Regions from separate parts of the Streptomyces sp. NPDC031466 genome, predicted to be linked through region 2. Evidence: riboswitches for the same ligand, from Rfam matches in the RefSeq annotation. Region 2 holds a riboswitch; each other region holds the start of a gene.
The links. Region 2 has a riboswitch for cobalamin ahead of ACZ5GP_RS04200 (ABC transporter substrate-binding protein). Riboswitches for the same ligand answer to the same signal wherever they lie in the genome.

Region 1: another riboswitch for cobalamin. It lies ahead of ACZ5GP_RS18500 (ABC transporter substrate-binding protein); the one in region 2 lies ahead of ACZ5GP_RS04200 (ABC transporter substrate-binding protein).
Region 3: another riboswitch for cobalamin. It lies ahead of ACZ5GP_RS09745 (energy-coupling factor ABC transporter permease); the one in region 2 lies ahead of ACZ5GP_RS04200 (ABC transporter substrate-binding protein).

The regions. Positions count from the first base shown of each region.
Region 1 covers NZ_JBVIJT010000007.1:123,875-127,135, forward strand. The annotation lists gene ACZ5GP_RS18490 (amino acid permease) at 1-1,271, shown strand, start outside; gene ACZ5GP_RS18495 (M67 family metallopeptidase) at 1,360-1,782, shown strand; cobalamin riboswitch at 1,786-1,905, shown strand; gene ACZ5GP_RS18500 (ABC transporter substrate-binding protein) at 1,951-2,910, shown strand; gene ACZ5GP_RS18505 (FecCD family ABC transporter permease) at 3,033-3,261, shown strand, end outside.
Region 2 covers NZ_JBVIJT010000002.1:305,878-309,138, forward strand. The annotation lists gene ACZ5GP_RS04185 (haloacid dehalogenase-like hydrolase) at 1-217, opposite strand, end outside; gene ACZ5GP_RS04190 (helix-turn-helix domain-containing protein) at 462-1,322, shown strand; gene ACZ5GP_RS04195 (VOC family protein) at 1,328-1,786, shown strand; cobalamin riboswitch at 1,794-1,978, shown strand; gene ACZ5GP_RS04200 (ABC transporter substrate-binding protein) at 2,045-3,088, shown strand; gene ACZ5GP_RS04205 (FecCD family ABC transporter permease) at 3,085-3,261, shown strand, end outside.
Region 3 covers NZ_JBVIJT010000004.1:208,466-211,726, reverse strand. The annotation lists gene ACZ5GP_RS09755 (polyprenyl synthetase family protein) at 69-1,124, opposite strand; gene ACZ5GP_RS09750 (polyprenyl synthetase) at 1,114-1,392, opposite strand; cobalamin riboswitch at 1,659-1,842, shown strand; gene ACZ5GP_RS09745 (energy-coupling factor ABC transporter permease) at 1,873-2,628, shown strand; gene ACZ5GP_RS09740 (energy-coupling factor ABC transporter substrate-binding protein) at 2,628-3,002, shown strand; gene cbiQ (cobalt ECF transporter T component CbiQ) at 3,009-3,261, shown strand, end outside.

The sequences.
Region 1 (3,261 bases), on a different contig from region 2:
TCGTCATCTTCTTCATCATGCGGGCGCTCGGCGAGCTCCTCATGTACCGCCCCGTGTCGGGCTCCTTCTCGGAGTACGCGCGCGAATTCATGGGCCCGTTCTTCGGCTTCGTGACCGGCTGGACGTACTGGCTCTTCTGGGTCGTCACCGGCATCACGGAAGTCACCGCGGCCGCCCAGTACATGCAGTACTGGACCCACGGCTCCGTCCCGCAATGGGCCTACGCGCTGATCTTCACGGTCATCCTGTACGGCGCGAACCTCATCTCCGTGAAGCTCTTCGGCGAGCTGGAGTTCTGGTTCTCGATGGTCAAGGTCACCGCCATCATCGGCATGATCCTGATCTGCGTCGGCATCCTCACCATCGGCTTCTCCGACGCCGGTGACACCGCCTCCGTGGCCCACCTGTGGAACCAGGGCGGTTTCTTCCCCAACGGCATCGGCTCCACGCTGATGACGCTGCAGATCGTGATGTTCGCGTTCCTCGCCGTCGAGCTGGTCGGCGTCACCGCGGGCGAGTCCAAGGACCCGAAGACCGTCCTGCCCAAGGCCATCAACACCGTGCCGTGGCGCATCGCCGTCTTCTACGTCGGCGCGCTGATCATGATCCTGTCGGTCGTGCCGTGGACGCACTTCAAGCCCGGCGTCTCGCCGTTCGTCGCGGCCTTCGAGGAGATGGGCCTCGGCATCGGCGCCGCGATCGTGAACTTCGTGGTCCTCACCGCCGCGCTCTCCTCCTGCAACTCCGGCATGTACTCCACCGGCCGCATGCTGCGCGACCTGGCGCTCAACGGCCAGGGCCCGAAGTTCTTCACCAGGCTCACGAAGAACGGCCTGCCGCTGATCGGCACCACCGCCTCCGCCGCGTGCATGCTGGTCGGCGTCTGGATCAACTACCAGTGGCCCGGCAAGGCGTTCACCTACGTCGTCTCCTTCGCGACCATCTCCGGCATGTGGGCCTGGATCATGATCCTGGCGTGCCAGATCCGCTACCGCCGCAAGGCCGACCGCGGTGAGCTGCCGCAGTCCACCTTCCGGGCGCCCGGAGCCCCGTACACGAGCTGGTTCGCGCTCCTGTTCATCGGCATGGTCATCGTGATGATGGGCATCGACGAGGACAACCGGATCTCGCTGTACGCCGCTCCGGTGTGGGTCGCGATCCTCGCGGGCTCCTACCTGATCCTCAAGAAGCGCAACCCGGAGGCCGCCGCCTTCAACAAGCGCAAGACCCCCGCCGTCGCCTCCGACGGTGAGCCGGCCGCCAAGGACTGACACCCGCCCCTCGGGGACCTGTCCAGCATTCGGGCCCGCCCGTACCGCATTCCGGTACGGTGCGGGCCCTCTGCTTATCCTGACTGCCATGCTGACCCTGACCCAGGCCCTCCACGACCAGATCGTCGCGCACGCGCGCCAGGACCACCCCGACGAGGCCTGCGGCGTGGTCGCGGGCCCCGCCGGCACCGACCGCCCCGAGCGGTTCATCCCGATGCTGAACGCCGCGCGCTCGCCCACGTTCTACGAGTTCGACTCGGGCGACCTGCTCAAGCTCTACCGCGAGATGGACGACCGCGACGAGGAGCCGGTGATCGTCTACCACTCGCACACCGCGACCGAGGCCTACCCCTCCCGCACCGACATCACCTACGCCAACGAGCCCGGCGCGCACTACGTCCTGGTCTCCACCGCCGACACCGACGACGCGGGCCCCTTCCAGTTCCGCTCGTTCCGCATCGTGGACGGCGAGGTCACCGAGGAAGAGGTGCGCGTGGTCCAGGCATACTGAGCCCGACATCCTCGGGCGGCGGGAGCCAGGAAGCCGGTGCGAATCCGGCACGGTCCCGCCACTGTGACCCCACCCCGCACCGGGGCGGGGGAGTCAGGAACTGACCTGCCGCCCGCACTCCACGCAACGCGGGGGACGCGGAAATCCCCCGGAGGAGGCAGTTCAGCCATGTCCCGAGCCCTGCGCGCCCTGACCGCCGCCGCCCTGCTCGTCCCGCTCGCCGCGTGCTCCTCGTCCGCACCCGGTGACGCCAGGCCCGCCGCCAAGGCCGCCGGATTCCCGTACACCGTCACCAACTGCGGCGTGCGGACGACGTACGCGGCACCCCCCGAGCGCGCCGTCACCATGAACCAGCACGCCACCGAGGTGATGCTGGAACTGGGTCTGGCGGACCGCCTCGTCGGCACCGCCTACCTCGACGACCAGGTCCTGCCGAAGTACGAGCGGGCGTACAGGTCCGTCCCCGTGCTCGCCGGGGAGTACCCCTCCTACGAGAAGCTCCTCGCCGCCGACCCCGACTTCGTCTACGGCGGTTACGCCAGCGCCTTCCTCGCCGGCGACGGCCGCGCTCGCTCCGCCCTCGCGAAGTCCGGCATCGAGAGCCGCCTGAACGTCGAGGCCTGCGCGAAGCGGGCGGTCTCCATGGACGACGTGTACCGCGAGGTGCGCGAGGTGGGCGCCACGTTCGGGGTGCGCGAGCGGGCGCGGAAGTGGGTGAGCGGCGCGCGCCGCGAACTGGCCGCCGCCCAGGAGAAGTCGCGGGGCCACGAGCCGGCCTCCGTCTTCGTCTACGACAGCGGCGACAAGACCGCGTTCACGCTGGGCGGCCGGGGCATCGGCAACGACATCATCGAGCGGGCGGGCGGCCGCAACGTCTTCGCAGACCTCGGCAAGTCCTTCGGCGACGCGTCCTGGGAGACCGTCGTCGAGCGCCGGCCCGAGGTCGTCCTGATCCTCGACTACGGCGCCACGAGCGTCGCCCAGAAGAAGAAGCGCCTCCTCGACGACCCGGTCCTGGCGGACGTCCCCGCGATCAAGCACAAGCGGTTCGCGGTGCTTCCCCTGTCGGACGTGGTGACAGGAGTACGAGCCCCGGAGGCGGTGCGGAAACTGGCGGACCAGCTGTGAGCACCCTGCGGAATCGGCCCGACGGCGGTCAACTCCAGCCCGGGGGAGGCGAAATCCAGCCCGTCCGGCGTTTGAGGACGAGCCCGAAGGGCGACAGACGGAACTCCAGGGGGCACCGCCTCTTGATCCTGACGGGACTGACCGCAGCCCTCGCGGCAGCGCTACTCGCAGGCCTGGCCCTGGGCTCCGTACACATCCCCCCGACCCAAGTCCTGGACATCCTGACAGGCCGCGCGGAACCCTCCCCGTTCCGCACCATCGTCCTGGACGTGCGACTCCCCAGAGTCGTCCTGGGTGCCACCGTAGGAGCCGGACTGGCGGTCATCGGCACCGTCCTGCAGGCCCTCGTCC
Region 2 (3,261 bases):
CGTACGCGCCCTTGTGGTCGTTCGCGGCGATGACCTCGCCGAGCCGCTTCGCGACGGGCTTCGGCCAGTGCGACAGCTCGCGGGCGGTGGCCGCCGAGGTGTCGGCGGCGGACGCCTCGTTCGTCGGCCACAGCGCGCTGCCCGCGAGGACGGCGGCGGCCAGCGCGCCCACGGTGGCGATGAGGGCCGGCCTGCTCTTCACCCGTACTGCTGCCATGTCTCTGTGTCCCTGCCGTTCCCTGCGAGCGGAGTGCGCCCCGTTCGGAGCGGCGCGCAACTCTATGGGCCCCCGGGGGCCGATTCCCATGATCGACGTCACCGTGCGGCGGCGGCATGGGGGGAGGCGGAGGCGGGTAGCGGAGAGGGACGCCGGGCCCGGGAGAGCGGCGGGCAAGGGCGGGGGCGGCGGGTGCCGGGAGGGGCCCGCAGCGGACGGCGATCACATCGCCCATACTGGCCGCATGGGCTCCCGTGAGTTCGTCAGAGCCGTCCCCCGGCTCGACGGCATGGTCGTCTCCGCGGTCGGCTACCGCACCGCGGGACAGCGCCCCGCCCTGCACCGGGGCCTGCCCTCGCCCCACCTGACGGTGATCTTCTCGCTGGACGGCACCATCGCCGGCGGCGACACCCCCGACCAGGCGAGCGGCGCGGACGCCGCCCGCACCGACATCGTCGTGGGCGGCCTGCACCAGAGCCCCGTGTACGTCGTCCAGCCCGAGCACGAGGCGGGCATCCAGCTCGCCGTGCACCCGCTGGCGGCCCGCGCCCTCCTCGGCCTGCCCGCCGGAGCGCTGACCGGACAGCCCGTCGTCGCCGGCACCGACGTGTTCGGCGAGCGCGCCGCCGACCTCCGCGAGCGGCTGTGCGAGCTGGACCACTGGGAGGACCGCTTCGCCGCCCTGTCCGCCTACCTGCGGCGGCGCGCGGCCACCGAACGGACCGCCGGGTCCGTACGCCCCGAGGTCGCCGAGGCCTGGGCCTGGCTGGCCCGGCACCGCGGCGCGGGCACGCTGGGCGCCCTGTCCCGGCACGTCGCGCTCAGCGAACGCCGCCTGACCGCGCTCTTCCGCGCCGAGACCGGGCTGAGCCCCAAGCAGGCCGCCCGCCTGATGCGCTTCCAGCACGCGAAGGACGCCGTGGTCCGCGCCGTCGCGGCGGGCGGCCCGCCGAACCTCGCCCGGGTCGCGGCCGACACCGGCTACTGCGACCACTCCCACCTCGTACGCGACTTCCGCCAGTACACGGGGACGAGCCCGACCGGCTGGCTCGCCGAAGAGTGCCGGAACATCCAAGCCGGGGCACACGGCGAGGGCGAAGAGTGAAGGACATGAACACCACACCGAACCCCACACCCAACCCCACACCGCCCCCCGCCCCCGCCGCGCCGGCCCCCACCATCTGGCCGGGCCTCCAGGCCGAGGACGCCCCCGCGCTGATCGACTTCCTCGTCGGCACCGTCGGCTTCCTGCGCACGGCCGTCTACGAGGACGGCGGCCGCGTCGTCCACGCCCAGCTCGACTGGCCCGAGGGCGGCGGCGTCATGCTCGGCTCCCACGACCCCGCCACCGAGGGCACCTGCGGCACACCCGGCACCGCGAGCGCCTACGTCGTCACCGACCGGGTGGAGGACCTGTACCGCCGCCTCACCGAGGCGGGCGTGCGGGTCATCGCCGAGATCGAGGACAAACCGTACGGCGGCCGCGAGTTCGCCGTCGCGGACCCAGAGGGAAACCACTGGTCCTTCGGCTCCTACCGGGGCGAGCCGAGGCCCGGACCGACCCCGTGAGCACGCGTGATAACTTGCGCAAGCCAGTCAAACCCACACCTGGGCCAGGGAATCCGGTGCGAATCCGGAACTGACGCGCAGCGGTGAGGGGGACGGGCGGGGCCACGGCCACTGGGCGTCTCACGACGCCCGGGAAGGCGCCCCGCCCGGTCGATCCCGAGTCCGAAGACCTGCTGGCGCCTTCGCCCGCACACCGGGCGGCGAAGGTCGTGACGCAGACCAGGCTCCGCGTATGAGCCGTGACACCCAAGGGATCGCGTGTCCTCGAAAGCCCGTACACCCGTCCTGCGCTGTGCCGGACTCCTCACGGCCGGCACGCTCGCGCTCAGCGCCTGCGGCGGCGGCTCGGCACCGGAGCCCGCGGGCAAAGGCGCCGACGGCTACCCCGTCACCGTCGCCTCCTGCGGCAAAAACGTGCAGGTCACGGCCCCGCCCCAGCGCGCCGTCTCGCTCGACCAGGGCTCCACGGAGATCCTGCTCTCCCTCGGGCTCGCCGACCGCATGGCCGGCACCGGCACCTGGACCGACCCGGTCGCGAAGAACCTGGAGAAGGACAACGCGAAGGTGGAGCGGCTCGCCGACCGCTACCCCTCCCTGGAGAAGGTCCTTGCCAAGGAACCGGACTTCGTCAGCGCCTCCTTCCTCTACACCGTCGGCAAGGGCGGCGTCGCCGACCGCGCGAAGTTCACCGACCTCGGCGTGCCCGTCTACGTCTCGCCCACCGACTGCGCGGGCAAGGACAACGACGGCGGCGGCGACGGCAAACGCGTGCGGACCCTCACCATGGACACCGTCTACGGCGAGATCCGCGACCTGGCGAAGGTGTTCGGCGTGCGACAGCGCGGCGAGCGGCTGATCGCCGACCTGAAGGGCCGCGTCGCGAAGGCCACGAAGGACATCAAGGCGTCCGACGCGACGATCCTGTACTGGTTCGCCAACTCCGACGCCCCGTACATGGCGGGCTGCTGCGGCGCCCCCGGCATCATCACCCGCGAACTCGGCGCGAAGAACGTCTTCGACGACACCCGCGAGGAGTGGCCCCAGATCAACTGGGAGACCGTCGCCGACCGCGACCCCGACGTCCTCGTCATCGGCGACCTCACCCGCAGGTCGCAGTCCGCCGAGAGCGCCGAGGCGAAGATCAGGTTCCTGGAGACCAACCCGGCGACCAAGAACCTGACCGCCGTAAAGAAGAAGTGGTACGTCCGGCTCAGCGGCCAGGCCATGAACCCCACGATCCGTACCGTCGACGGCATCGAGCAAGTGGCGGCCGGGCTGCGGAAGTTCGGGCTCACCACATGAGCGTGGCCGCACCCGCCCGGCAGGGGCTGCTGTGGCTGGCCGCGTGCGCGGCGCTCGCGCTGTCCGTGGCGGTCGCCGTCACCATCGGCCCCGCCGAGATCTCCGTCCCCGACGTGTGGTCGGTGCTCGCCGCGCACCTCGGCTGGGGCGAGTCGCGCCTCACCCCCCTCAGG
Region 3 (3,261 bases), on a different contig from region 2:
TTCCAAGGTGATGGCCACGGCCGAGGGAGGCAGGCCGAGGACCGGGTGGCCGCCGTCCCACGCGGGGGTCAGGACAGGCGGGCCGCCGCCGCATGCGCCAGATCGGTCAAGGCCTTGGCGGCGGGTGTCGGCAGGTCCGCTTCGTGCAGGGCGTCCAGGGCCTCCTCGACCCGGACGGAGATCATGTCCTCGATACGGTCGGGCGCCCCGAGCGCGCACATCACCTCGCGGACGGCGTGCAGATCCGCCGCGCCCGGATCGGGCCGGCCCAGCAGGGCACGCAGTTGATCCCGTTGACCGGCTCCGGCCAGGCGCCAGGTCTCGGCCAGCAGGGCCGTCGGCCGGTGCCCGCGCACGTCGTCGGCGTTGGCCTTGCCGGTGCGCTCGGGGCTGCCGAACAGGCCGAGCAGGTCGTCGCGCAACTGGAACGCCTCACCCAGCGGCAGGCCGTACGCGGTGTAGCCCGCCCGCAGCCGGCCGGCCGCACCCGCCAGCGCCCCGCCGATCAACAGGGGCTGCTCGACGGTGTACTTGGCGGTCTTGTACCGGATCACCTTCAGCGAGGCCGCGGTGTCGGGGTCGGCTCCTGTGCGTAGGATCTCCAGGCACTCGCCCGCGATCAGCTCCCGGGCCAGCGCCGACCACAGGGGGCGGGCCCGGGCCAGATAGGCGGCGGGCAGACCACTGGCGGCGAACAGCTGCCCGGCGAGCCCCATCAGCAGATCGCCCACCAGCATCGCCAGCGACCTGCCGTCGGCCGACGCGCGGGGCCGGTCGGGCACACAGCCCCGCAGGGCCACATGGGCGGTGGGGCGGCCGTGCCGCAGCGGGCTGTCGTCGATGAGGTCGTCGTGCACGACCGCGGCGGCGTGCACCAGCTCCATCGAGGCCGCCGCCCGCACCAGCGCGTCACTGTCGGGCTGGCCCACCCCGCGCCAGCCCCAGTAGCAGAAGGCCGCCCGCAGCCGCTTGCCGTCCGCGACGGCCGCCGCCAGCTGCTCGGCCACCGGATGAAGGAGGGGATCGACGTCCGCGAAGCGCTCGGCCTCCTGGCCGACGAACTCACGCAGCACCGCGTCGACGCGGTCCTTGAACCGTGCGGGTTCCCACAGGTCAGACGCCATCGGCGGCCCGCCGAGCCAGCGCGCGCCGGGCCAGGATCTCCAGGTGGGCCGGGGGCACCGCCGCGTACCGGTCCCGCACGAGGCGCCCGCGCGCCAGCAGATCGTGCTCGGCGTCCGCCGCCAGGTCCGCCGCGTCCGAGCGGTGCAGCAGCCCTCGTACCGTACCCACCGCCGTGCCCAGCGTGCTGACCCCGAGGTCGGCCAGCCCCGCCGCCAGCAGCACCGCCCGCTCGCCGAAGCCGACGATGCGGCTCGCTTCCCGCGTCATGACATTTCCCCCAGGAGGACATTCCGCCGGGGCCCATCCGCCCGGCCACCGTCTCGTGTCGCCGCTCACAGGATGACCACCCGCAGGGTGCGGCCCGGCCGAAACTCACGATCGAGTGAACGCGTCGCTCTCGTGTTGCCGACACGCCGCACGGGCGTTGCTCGAGCGAACCGGGAGTCCTCGTGGGGCCGTTCCCGCAGGGTGTCGGGCTCGTCTGACCACGATCGGAATCGCCCGGGCAAGTTGTCAGGCCCCTCCGTCGCGCACTAATGTCACCACGCCTTGGTGAACGGGAAATCCGGTGTGATGCCGGTGCGGCCCTCGCCACTGTGATCGGGAAGTCCGGCTCCAGCCCTCGCGGCAGCCACTGGGCACACATGTGCCCGGGAAGGCGGAGTCCGGTCGGTACGACCCGTCAGCCAGGAGACCGGCCAAGGCACGTTGTCCATCCACGAGGTGCTGGAGAGGGTCTGCTGAGCCATGCACATAGCCGAGGGTTTCCTCCCGCCGGCGCACGCGATCGCCTGGGGCGTAGCGTCCGCGCCGTTCGTCGTCCACGGAGTCCGTTGTCTGACCCGTGAGGTCAAGGAACACCCCGAGAGCACCCTGCTCCTGGGAGCCGCCGGGGCCTTCACCTTTGTTCTCTCCGCCCTGAAGATCCCGTCCGTGACGGGCAGTTGCTCGCACCCGACGGGCACCGGACTGGGCGCGATCCTGTTCCGGCCGCCGATCATGGCGGTGCTCGGCACCATCACACTGCTGTTCCAGGCCCTGCTGCTCGCCCACGGCGGGCTCACCACCCTGGGCGCCAACGTGTTCTCCATGGCGATCGTCGGGCCGTGGGCCGGCTACGCCGTCTACCGGCTGCTCAGGCGGTTCGACGTGCCGCTGATGGCCGCCGTGTTCTTCGGGGCCTTCGTCGCCGACCTGTCCACGTACTGCGTCACCAGTGTCCAGCTGGCCCTGGCGTTCCCGGACCCCGGCAGCGGCTTCCTCGGCGCGCTGGGCAAGTTCGGCGGGATCTTCGCCGTCACGCAGATCCCCCTCGCCGTCAGCGAGGGGCTGCTCACCGTCCTGGTCATGCGGTTGCTCGTGCAGTCCAGCAGGGGCGAACTGGCGCGGCTCGGCGTGCTGCCGCAGGCCGAACGGCCCGCCACGCCGCACGAGACCCCCGCGACGCAGGAGACCCCCGCGAAGCAGCAGGCGCACGAGACGCACAGGGAGGCCAGCGCATGATGAGCCGGAACACGAAGATCAACCTCCTGCTGCTCGTGGTCGTGGCGGCGCTCGCGGTGCTGCCCCTGGCGCTCGGGCTCGGCGACCACAAAAAGGAACCGTTCACCGGCGCCGACGCCCAGGCGGAGACGGCGATCACCGAACTCGAGCCGGACTACAAACCGTGGTTCTCACCCCTGTACGAGCCCCCCTCTGGTGAAATCGAATCCGCGCTCTTCGCCCTCCAGGCGGCCCTCGGCGCCGGCGTCCTCGCGTACTACTTCGGCCTGCGCAAGGGCCGCAGGCAGGGCGCCGAACGCCGGCAGGCACAGGAGGCCCACGCCGAGCAGCTCCCGGATGACGAGGGCGCCGAGCCCAAGACCGGGCAGCTCTGACCGGCAGTGCTGCCCATCGACGTGGCGGCGCACAGCAGTCGCTGGCGCCGCCGCCACCCCGTGGACAAGGCCGTACTCGGGCTCGGCCTCACCCTCCTCGCGATCTCCCTGCCGCCCTGGCCGGGCGCCGCCCTGGTCGCGGCCACCGCGATCGTCCTGCTGCTCGGCCCGGCGGGTGTGCCGCCGCGCAAACTGTGGCGCGCCTACCGCGTACCGCTCGGCTTCTGCGTCACCGGAGCGCTGACCCTGCTCGTCCAGC